Linked DNA regions of Allosaccharopolyspora coralli. The protein of the gene in region 1 binds, or shares a complex with, the protein of each later gene. Links are inferred from orthologs where the notes say so. Each region holds a gene or a part of one and is shown in the gene's direction. Other genes may lie near its edges.

Region 1 (5,718 bases):
GCCGCGGCGTTGCGGCGGATCGTGCCCGACGGCGGCTGGTGCCTCGTGCCCGCTCCATCGCGAACGTTGGTCGCACGGCGCCGGGGTGGCTCGCACATGGCACGCGTGGCGCGCGCCGCCGCCGCCGAGCTCCCGGACAGCGTGGTGGCCGAGTGCCTGGCGGTTCGCGGGGCTGCACGGGATTCCGTGGGACTCGGAGCCCAGGCGCGGATGCGGAACCTGTCCGGGCGAATTCGGCTTCGCCCGGCACGGGCGCCGACGACGGGACGCACCGTGGTGCTCGTCGACGACGTCGTCACGACCGGGGCGACGGTCGCCTGCTCGGTCGATGCGTTGCAGTCGGGTGGGCACCCGGTACATCTCGTCCTCGGACTGACCGCCACCGCCGGGTGAGCCCGACGCCACGGGAACTTCACCACGTCGTGGTCCGTTGGCGGGGTGGGGATGTCCGACGACGGATTCGGTGCGCAACGGTCGCTCGTGCGCTGCTCCGAAGGGGTGAAACTTGTGTGCCTCCGATCGAGTCAGGTCGCCCGGACCGCACGCCTGACCTGCCCCGACGAACGTGTCGACCATCACAGTGGGTGGTCGCTTGACTTCCCTCGACAAGGGGGCTGTCACAAGTCGGTAAAGGCAGCTAACGTCCCCATCCAACAGCGGTCCCCGGCCTTCAGGGAGGAGTGAGCAGCCCATGTCCCTGGCGCCGGAAACGAACTGAACTCCGCTCCCGGCGCCGACGACGCAGCACATCCGAGAGGCACGCCGAGAGACGGAGGTCGTGAATGGACATCGTGGTCAAGGGTCGAAACGTCGAGATTCCGGAGCACTACCGGGAGCACGTCTCCGACAAACTGACCCGGCTGGAGCGGTACGACAGGAAGACCATCCGGGCGGACGTGGAGCTCTTCCACGAGCGCAACCCACGTCAAGCCAAGAACTGCCAGCGCGTCGAGATCACCCTCGTGGGCAAAGGGCCCGCGGTTCGCGCAGAAGCCGCTGCCGGTGATTTCTACGCCGCTCTGGACTCCGCCACCAGCAAGCTCGAGAACCGCCTGCGCAGGGCGCACGACCGCCGCAAGGTGCACTACGGGCGCCGGAACCCGACCTCGGTCGCCGAAGCGACCTCCGGTGAGGCCGACCGGCCGGTCGCGATGCCGCACAACGGAGGCCGCGGCCAGGTGCCCGCGACCCGTACGGCCCTGCTCGAAGCGTCGCAGGAAGTGTCCGAGCAGACCGCCGAAGTGCCCGAGCAGCGTGAGGAGGCCCTCGACCACGAGCCGGGCCGCATCGTCCGGGAGAAGGAGCACACGGCAAAACCGATGACCGTGGACCAGGCTCTCTACGAGATGGAGCTCGTCGGCCACGACTTCTACCTGTTCTCCGACGCCGACTCCGGCGTCGCCAGCGTCGTCTACCGGCGCCACGGCTTCGACTACGGCGTCATCAGGCTGGCCGCCTGACCCACAGGCACGCACGCGCCGGCTGCGGTGCCGCGGCGAGTGTGTGCCAACGCCGAACGCAGTGGCTGTCCCCCGCGTACCGTGGACGCGGGGGACAGCGCCGTCCGGCCGTCCGACACGGTGGTGTCCCGTGAGTTCGGTGGCCACGAACAGCGACGACATGCTCGGACGTGACCGCGACCACGTTCCCGGGACGAGTGAACGCCGTGACCGGACCGAGCTCTAATACGATGGCCACAAAGCGTCCGTGGGGGCGCGTCACGATCAGGTAGTGAGGTCGACCGGATGGTCCTGTCCCGACTGCTCCGCGCCGGTGAGGGCAAGACCCTCAAGCGCCTGCGCAAAATCGCTGCGCACATCAACGCGCTCGAAGGCGACATCGTCGGACTCTCCGACGCCGAGCTGACGGCCAAGACCGAGGAGTTCCGGCGCCGCTACGCCGACGGCGAGACACTCGACGAGCTGCTGCCCGAGGCCTTCGCCGTCGCCCGCGAGGGCGCGAACCGCACCCTGGGCCAGCGTCACTTCGACGTGCAGCTCATGGGTGGCGCCGCCCTGCATCTCGGTCAGATCGCCGAGATGAAGACCGGTGAGGGCAAGACGCTCACCTGTGTGCTGCCCGCGTACCTGAACGCGATCGCGGGCAAGGGTGTGCACGTCGTCACGCCGAACGACTACCTCGCCAAACGTGACGCCGACTGGATGGGCCGGGTGCACCGCTTCCTCGGCCTCGACGTCGGCGCGATCACCGCCGATCTGCAGCCCGCACAGCGCCGCGCGGCTTACGAGGCCGACGTCACCTACGGCACGAACAACGAGTTCGGCTTCGACTACCTGCGTGACAACATGGCGTGGAGCCTCGCCGACTGCGTGCAGCGCGGGCACTTCTTCTCCATCGTCGACGAGGTCGACTCGATCCTCATCGACGAGGCCCGTACTCCGCTGATCATCTCGGGGCCCGCAGACCAGTCCTCCCGCTGGTACAACGAGTTCGCCCGGCTCGCGCCGATGCTGACCAAGGACCGGCACTACGAGGTCGACGAGCGCAAGCGCACCGTCGGTGTCCTCGAGGACGGCGTCACCGTGGTCGAGGACCAGCTCGGTATCGAGAACCTCTACGAGGCCGCGAACACCCCGCTGGTCGGCTACCTCAACAATGCCTTGAAGGCCAAGGAACTCTACCGCCCGGACAAGGACTACATCGTCCGCAACGGTGAGGTCATCATCGTCGACGAGTTCACCGGCCGGATCCTCGACGGCCGGCGCTACAACGAGGGCATGCACCAGGCCATCGAGGCCAAGGAAGGCGTCGAGATCAAGGCGGAGAACCAGACGCTCGCCTCGATCACGCTGCAGAACTACTTCCGCCTCTACGACAAGCTCGCGGGCATGACCGGTACGGCCGAGACCGAGGCCGCCGAGTTCCAGGGCACCTACAAGCTCGGTGTCGTGCAGATTCCGACGAACCTGCCGATGATCCGGGCAGACCAGCCCGACCTCGTCTACAAGAGCGAGGAGGCGAAGTTCGAGGCCGTCGCCGAGGACATCGAGGACAAGCACCGCAAGGGCCAGCCGGTGCTCGTCGGCACGACCAGCGTGGACCGTTCCGAGTACCTGGCGAAACTGCTGCTCAACCGGGGCGTCCCGCACAACGTGCTCAACGCCAAGCACCACCAGTCCGAGGCGGCGATCATCGCCGAAGCGGGCCGCAGGGGCGCGGTGACGGTCGCGACGAACATGGCCGGTCGAGGCACCGACATCGTGCTCGGCGGCAACGTCGACCACCTCGCCGACGCCGAGCTGCGCAAGCGTGGGCTCGACCCGGTCGACTCGCGCGAACAGTACGAGGCCGAGTGGCCCGGCGTGGTCGAGAAGATCAAGGAGCAGGTCGAGGCCGAGGCGGAGCAGGTCCGGGAGGCCGGTGGCCTGTACGTGCTCGGTACCGAGCGGCACGAGTCGCGGCGTATCGACAACCAGCTTCGCGGGCGTTCCGGCCGCCAGGGCGACCCCGGCGAGTCACGGTTCTACCTCTCGCTCGGTGACGAACTCATGCGCCGGTTCAACGCGGCGATGGTCGAGACCGTCATGACCCGGTTGAAGGTCCCGGACGAGGTGCCGATCGAGCACAAGATGGTCACCCGGGCGATCCGCAGCGCGCAGACCCAGGTCGAGCAGCAGAACATGGAGATCCGCAAGAACGTCCTCAAGTACGACGAGGTGATGAACCAGCAGCGTTCGGTGATCTACACCGAGCGTCGTCGGGTGCTCGAGGGTGAGGACCTGCGCGAGCAGGCTCTGCACATGCTGCGTGACGTCGTCGCCGCCTACGTCAACGGCGCCACCTCCGAGGGCTACTCGGAGGACTGGGACTTCGAGAAGTTGTGGTCCGCGCTCAAGACCCTCTTCCCGATCTCGCTGGACTGGGAAGCGATGGTCGAGGACGAGGACGATCTCAACCGGGAACGGTTGCTCGAACTGATCATGGAGGACGCCGAGCGGGCCTACGACGCCCGCGAGGCCGAGATCGACGCGAAGGTCGGTCCCGGTGCGATGCGCGAGCTCGAGCGTCGGGTGGTGCTCAGCGTGCTCGACCGCAAGTGGCGTGAGCACCTCTACGAGATGGACTACCTCAAGGAGGGCATCGGCCTGCGTGCCATGGCGCAGCGCGACCCGCTGGTGGAGTACCGGCGGGAGGGCTTCGACATGTTCCACGCGATGTTGGAGGCGTTGAAGGAGGAGTCCGTCGGGTTCCTGTTCAACGTTCAGGTGGAGTCCGCCCAGCCGGAGCCCGCGGAGGAGCCGTCGGTTCCGGTCTCGGTGACCGCCGGGGACGGTCAGCAGACGGTCGTACCGCGTGCCGGTCAAGCGGCCGGGCAGCAGGCAGGCGGTGGGGCGGCCGCGCAGCCCCAGTCGAAGCGGGCGGCCAAGCCTGCGGCGGCCGGCCCAGCGTTGAGCCAGCTCGGTGCGTCCGGCGACGACGGCACGCAAGCGCCGAACATGCTGCGAGGCAAGGGTTTGGACACCCCGCAGCAGCAGAAGCTGAACTACTCGGGTCCCGCGGAGTCGGGTGGTGTGCAGACGAGCAACAGCCGTGAGCAAGGCACGCAGGGCAACGCCCAATCGGGCACTCGGCGGGAGCGGCGCGCCGCCCAGCGCGAGGCGAAGAAGAACCGGGGCAAGTGACCTCCCGCGAGGAGTGGATCTGTTCCGCGCTGTTCAGAGCAGTGACAGCGCGGAACAGATCCACTGCTCGTCCCGATGCTCGATCCGCAACGCGAGTGCCCTGCTGCGTGTGACGCCGGTCAGCACCGCGCTGGCCTCGATGCTGCGGCGCGTGGTCGGGCACGCGTGGACCGAGTGCACCCGGAAGGTCCGCGCGAGCAGCGGTGTTGCTGACAGCTGGCGCGTGAGCAGGCCCAGCGTGAGCGGGGTCAATCTGCTGCGGAGTTGATGCGGTGATCGTCGAGCCGCGAGGACGTCCGTGAGGGCGACTGCAAGGCGGGTGGCGATCGCGTGCGCGCTCGGTGTGCCGCCGGCTCGCGGCGGCACCGGGACGGGTGCGTGCCGGACCGTCGGGGTCAGCGCGGCCACGGAGGCTCCGGTGGCTGGGGTGGTTGGTGCTGGTGCCGTAGCGAGCATGGCGTTCTCCTTTGGCGATCGACTCGATGAACAGAGGAACCACCACCCGGAATCCGGTCAGTTTCGCCGCGGAATACGCCCGAACGTGGGACGTGTTCGGCGGGTACGGTCGCCCGCGTGACGATGCGCGCGCTGATTCTGGATTTCGGCGGAGTGATGACCGATCTCGGTGGCGGTTCCGGGGCCGACGAGCCGCCGATGGTCACCGCGACGCGGGCGGTGCGGGCAGCGGGGCTCAGGACGGCGCTGCTGTCGAACGCCGACGGGGGGTTCGACCAGCCGGAGTGGGCCGAGCTCTTCGACGCGGTCGTGGTCTCCGGAACGGTCGGTGTCGCCAAGCCGGACCCTGAGGCGTACGCGTTGACGGCCCGCCGTCTCGAGGTACCGCCCGAGCAATGCGTGTTCGTCGATGATCTGCGGCGCAACGTCGACGGCGCGGTCGCGGTGGGAATGGTGGGTGTGCACCACCACTCGGCGCGCGGAACGGTGGACGAGCTCGAAGCGCTCTTCGGGCTCTCCCTCCGCGGACAGCCCCTCTGAGCAGCGTTTTCGATCTTTCCGGGGGGTGGGTGTTGGGTGGGTGTTGGGGCTGCTGTAACTTATTCATCGCCAGCACGGA
Region 2 (4,113 bases), 310 kb from region 1 along the record:
TGGTGACGGTCGAGGAGGTCAACTGAGCATGGCCATCAAGATTCACGATCTGCGTCCGGCACCGGGTTCGAACCGCGAGAAGATCCGTGTGGGTCGCGGCGAGGGCTCGAAGGGCAAGACCGCCGGTCGCGGCACCAAGGGCACGAGGGCACGCAAGAACGTCGCCCCGCGCTTCGAGGGCGGGCAGATGCCGCTGCAGATGCGGCTTCCGAAGCTCCGTGGCTTCAAGAACCGGTTCCGCACCGAGTACCAGGGCGTCAACCTCGGCAGGCTGGCCGCCGCGTTCCCGCAGGGCGGCACGGTCGGTCTCGACGAGCTGATCTCCGCCGGGCTCACCAAGAAGGGCGAGCTGGTGAAGATCCTCGGCGGCGGTGACCTCGACGGCGTGAAGCTGAACGTGACCGCGCACGCGTTCACGGGCAGCGCGCAGGAGAAGCTCACCTCCGCGGGTGGCAGCGCCACCAAGCTGGAAGCCTGAGCGACCCAGCAGTAGCACCGAGGCCGGTCGACCCACGGGTCGGCCGGCCTCGGTGTGTCCGCGGCTGTTCACGCGCACCAGCAGACTCGTGAGCCGCTGGTCTCCCGCCAGTTTCGGACCGGCTGTTTCCCGTATTTCGGAATGGGTCCGTGATCACAGCGTGGGCACCGGTCACTGGAAGTGTCCGGTCGTCGGCCTGTTAGAGTCGCGGGCGCAGCAGCCGTGCATGCGTGCGGTGCTGCCTGAATTCAGCCCCGGTCGGGTTCTTCGCGGAGCCGGCCACCGTCTTCGGCCGGCTCATTCCGGCTCGCGCACAGGAGGTCTCGCGTGCTCGGCGCCTTCCGCTCGGCTCTGGCGACGCCGGACCTGCGCCGCAAGATCCTGTTCACACTGGGGATGGTCGTCCTCTACAGGCTCGGCGCCACGATTCCCTCTCCCGGGGTGTCGTATCCGAACATTCAGCAGTGCATCCAGGAGATGGAAGGCGGCGGACAGAACGTCTTCTCGCTGCTGAACCTCTTCAGTGGCGGTGCGCTGCTGCAGCTGTCGGTGTTGTCGCTGGGCATCATGCCCTACATCACCGCCAGCATCATCGTGCAGCTGCTCCAGGTGGTCATTCCCCGGTTCGAGCAGCTCAAGAAGGAAGGCCAGTCCGGCCAGGCCAAGCTGACGCAGTACACCCGGTATCTGTGCATCGCGCTCGCGCTGCTGCAGGCCACCGGCATCGTCGCCCTGGCCGTGCGGGGACAGCTCTTCCAGAACTGCAGCGCCGAGGTCATCCCCGACAAGTCGGTGCTCAACCTCGTCACCATCGTCATCGTCATGACCGCCGGTGCCGGGCTGCTCATGTGGATGGGCGAGCTCATCACCGAGCGCGGCATCGGCAACGGCATGTCGCTGCTGATCTTCACCTCGATCGCGGCCCGGATCCCGGCCGAGGGCGGCTCGATCCTGAACACGCACGGCGGCCTCGTCTTCGCCGTGGTCTGCGCCTTCGCCGTGGCGATCATCGCGACCGTCGTCTACATCGAGCAGGCGCAGCGCCGGATCCCGGTCCAGTACGCGAAGCGGATGATCGGTCGTCGCATGTACGGCGGCACCTCGACCTACCTGCCGTTGAAGGTCAACCAGGCGGGCATCATCCCGGTCATCTTCGGCTCGTCGCTGCTGTACCTGCCGCAGCTGCTCGGCCAGCTCGCGGGCAACCAGGACAGCTGGTGGGCCCGGTTCATCCAGACCTACATCGTGGATCCGTCCAGCTGGGTGCACATCCTGCTGTACATGGCGATGATCGTGTTCTTCGCCTACTTCTACGTCTCGATCACGTTCAACCCGGAGGAACGGGCGGACGAGATGAAGAAGTTCGGCGGGTTCATCCCCGGGATCCGTCCGGGACGGCCGACGGCGGAGTACCTGAGCTTCGTGCTCTCGCGCATCACGCTGCCGGGTGCGTTGTACCTGGGCATCGTCGCGATCCTGCCGAACTTCTTCCTCGGCCTGACCGGGGAGGGGGCGAACCAGAACTTCCCGTTCGGCGGTACCGCGGTGCTGATCATGGTCAACGTGGGTCTGGACACGGTGAAGCAGATCGAGAGCCAGCTCACGCAGCGGAACTACGAGGGCTTCCTCCGGTAAGCTCAACCGTCCGGGCGGAACGTGCTTCGTTCCGCGGATGCCGTGTGTGGTGGCGTCGCCGATCGCGGCGCCTCACGCGGTGCGGAGGTCCCGATCGGGATCGTCGTCCGTGCGGCGTCGTCCAGTCCCGTTCTGCGGGCGGTGCTTCACTCGCGGAGCGCTGAAAGATCGGTGGCGTGCGCCATCAGACTGATTCGGAGGCAGACCCTTGGTGCGATTGGTTCTCGTCGGCCCGCCGGGTGCGGGCAAGGGCACCCAAGCGGCCGTGCTGAGCGAGCACCTCAAGGTGCCGCACATTTCCACCGGTGACCTGTTCCGCGCGAACATCAGCGCGTCGACCCCGCTGGGGCAGAAGGCGAAGAGCTACCTCGACGCGGGTGAGCTCGTGCCGGACGAGGTCACCAACGACATGGTGCGCGAGCGGCTCGCCGAGTCCGACGCGCGCTGCGGGTTCCTGCTCGACGGCTACCCGCGCAACACCGCCCAGGCCGACGTGCTCACGGCCATTCTCGGTGAGTACGGCGTCGAGATGGACGCGGTACTGCAGTTCGAGGTGCCGGAAGAGGAACTGGTACGGCGGATGCTGAGCCGTGGGCGTGCCGACGACACGGAGGACGTCATCCGTCGCCGGCTGTCCGTGTACCACTCGGAGACGGCCCCGCTGCTGGAGTACTACCGCGGCAAGGTCCTCACGATCGACGCGGTCGGCGAGGTCGAGGACGTCACCGGGCGAGCGCTGCAGGCGCTGCCCGCCGGGTCCGAGCGCGGGTGAACGCGTTGCTCCGCCGTGGCAAGGGCATCGAGCTCAAGAGCTCCGGTGAGATCGAGGCGATGCGGGCCGCCGGTCTGGTGGTGGCCCGCGCGCTCGCCGAGGTCACGGCGCAGGCCAAGCCGGGGGTGAGCACCGCCGAGTTGGACGCCGTCGCGGAACAGATCATCCGGGACGCGGGGGCGGTGCCGTCGTTCAAGGGTTACCACGGGTTTCCCGGTTCGATCTGTTCTTCGCGGAACGAGCGGGTGGTGCACGGCATCCCCGCTTCCACGGACGTGCTCGACGAGGGCGACATGCTGTCCGTGGACTGCGGGGCCATACTCGACGGCTGGCACGGCGACTCGGCGGTGACGGTCGCGGTAGGAGAGCTCTCGCCGCGGGACCTGGCACTGTCCGAGGCGACCAAGCGGTCCATGTGGGCGGGGATCGAGCAGGTCCGCGCGGGGAACCGATTGACCGACATTTCACACGCCATCGAGCACTCCGTGCTGGATTCGCGGGCGGCCGACGGTGTCGAGTACGGCATCATCGCCGAGTACGGTGGCCACGGCATCGGTTCGCAGATGCACATGGAGCCGTTCCTGCCGAACCTCGGCAAGCCCGGCAAGGGACCGAGACTCAAGGTGGGGATGGCCATCGCGGTCGAGCCGATGCTCACGCTGGGATCGGCCGACACCGAGGAACTCGATGACGAGTGGACCGTGGTGACTCTCGACGGCTCGCGTGCGTCGCACTGGGAGCACACCGTCGCCATCACCGACTCCGGCCCCTGGGTCCTCACCGACGCGGACTGACCTTAGCTAGAGGGGTGCGCGCAGTTACCTGCGTGGGTGGTTCCGTGGCGGAACCTCACCTCGCGGCTGGCTGCGGGATCGTCGACATCAGGTAGCGCCCTACATTTCGTCGACGCTGTCCTCGCCAGCCGCGAGGTGAGAACCCGCGGGTGAGCGGTCTGCGTAGGCGCCGGGGAAACTGTAGGTGCTGGGTGCCTGACCGCAGCACTCAAGCCAACCAGTCCACATGAAGCGAACGGCACTTTCGCCGTCTCAGCTAGGGGCGGGCGCGGCGGCAGATGTAGACGCGGGCCGGGGGGACGTTGCGCCACACCGGCGTGCGAGGGACGACTTCTTCGAATGTCGTGCGCAGGGCCCTGTCGAACGCGGCCGAGCCGGGCCGCCACAGTGCGGTGATGTAGGTCAGCGCCGTGAACACTCCGTGTGGTGCGAGG

Evidence for each region. The genes of interacting proteins can lie anywhere in the genome.
Region 2: the proteins of secA (region 1) and secY are in contact, whole or in part, in a crystal structure (PDB 3DIN), measured with the Thermotoga maritima proteins. The link is inferred for Allosaccharopolyspora coralli from one-to-one orthologs. Residues at the interface, in WP_004082002.1 of Thermotoga maritima: Glu261, Ala262, Arg263, Lys300, Ala301, Arg302, Thr303, Ile304, Ile305, Leu323, Tyr324, Asp325, Pro326, Val329, Ser330, Tyr333, Ile336, Lys340, Phe345, Val349, Glu363, Phe364, Tyr374, Ser375, Gly376, Gly377, Glu393, Ile395, Thr482, Ser483; in WP_004081795.1 of Thermotoga maritima: Glu108, Gly109, Glu110, Glu111, Ala236, Glu237, Arg238, Arg239, Ile240, Thr241, Ile242, Gln243, Tyr244, Ala245, Arg246, Arg247, Val248, Thr249, Gly250, Arg251, Arg252, Val253, Tyr254, Gly256, Ala257, Ser258, Thr259, Tyr260, Leu261, Pro262.

What each region holds. Positions count from the first base shown.
Region 1 is NZ_CP045929.1:4,017,512-4,023,229, reverse strand. The notes cover bases 1,434-4,843. They hold secA (preprotein translocase subunit SecA), read left to right. Parts: upstream 1,434-1,745; coding sequence 1,746-4,643; downstream 4,644-4,843. Other genes in these bases: GIY23_RS18710 (Rv3235 family protein), read right to left, coding at 4,677-4,843; hpf (ribosome hibernation-promoting factor, HPF/YfiA family), read left to right, coding at 1,434-1,460. Outside these bases: GIY23_RS18725 (ComF family protein), read left to right, coding at 1-393; more of hpf, read left to right, coding at 783-1,433; more of GIY23_RS18710, read right to left, coding at 4,844-5,099; GIY23_RS18705 (HAD-IA family hydrolase), read left to right, coding at 5,223-5,639. UniProt on the Escherichia coli protein: Required for protein export, interacts with the SecYEG preprotein conducting channel.
Region 2 is NZ_CP045929.1:4,323,963-4,328,075, reverse strand. What follows is about bases 1-2,959. They hold secY (preprotein translocase subunit SecY), read left to right. Parts: upstream 1-805; coding sequence 806-2,113; downstream 2,114-2,959. Other genes in these bases: map (type I methionyl aminopeptidase), read left to right, coding at 2,891-2,959; GIY23_RS20125 (adenylate kinase), read left to right, coding at 2,322-2,885; rplO (50S ribosomal protein L15), read left to right, coding at 29-478; rpmD (50S ribosomal protein L30), read left to right, coding at 1-26. In the rest of the region: more of map, read left to right, coding at 2,960-3,679; GIY23_RS20115 (class I SAM-dependent methyltransferase), read right to left, coding at 3,936-4,113. UniProt on the Escherichia coli protein: The central subunit of the protein translocation channel SecYEG. Consists of two halves formed by TMs 1-5 and 6-10.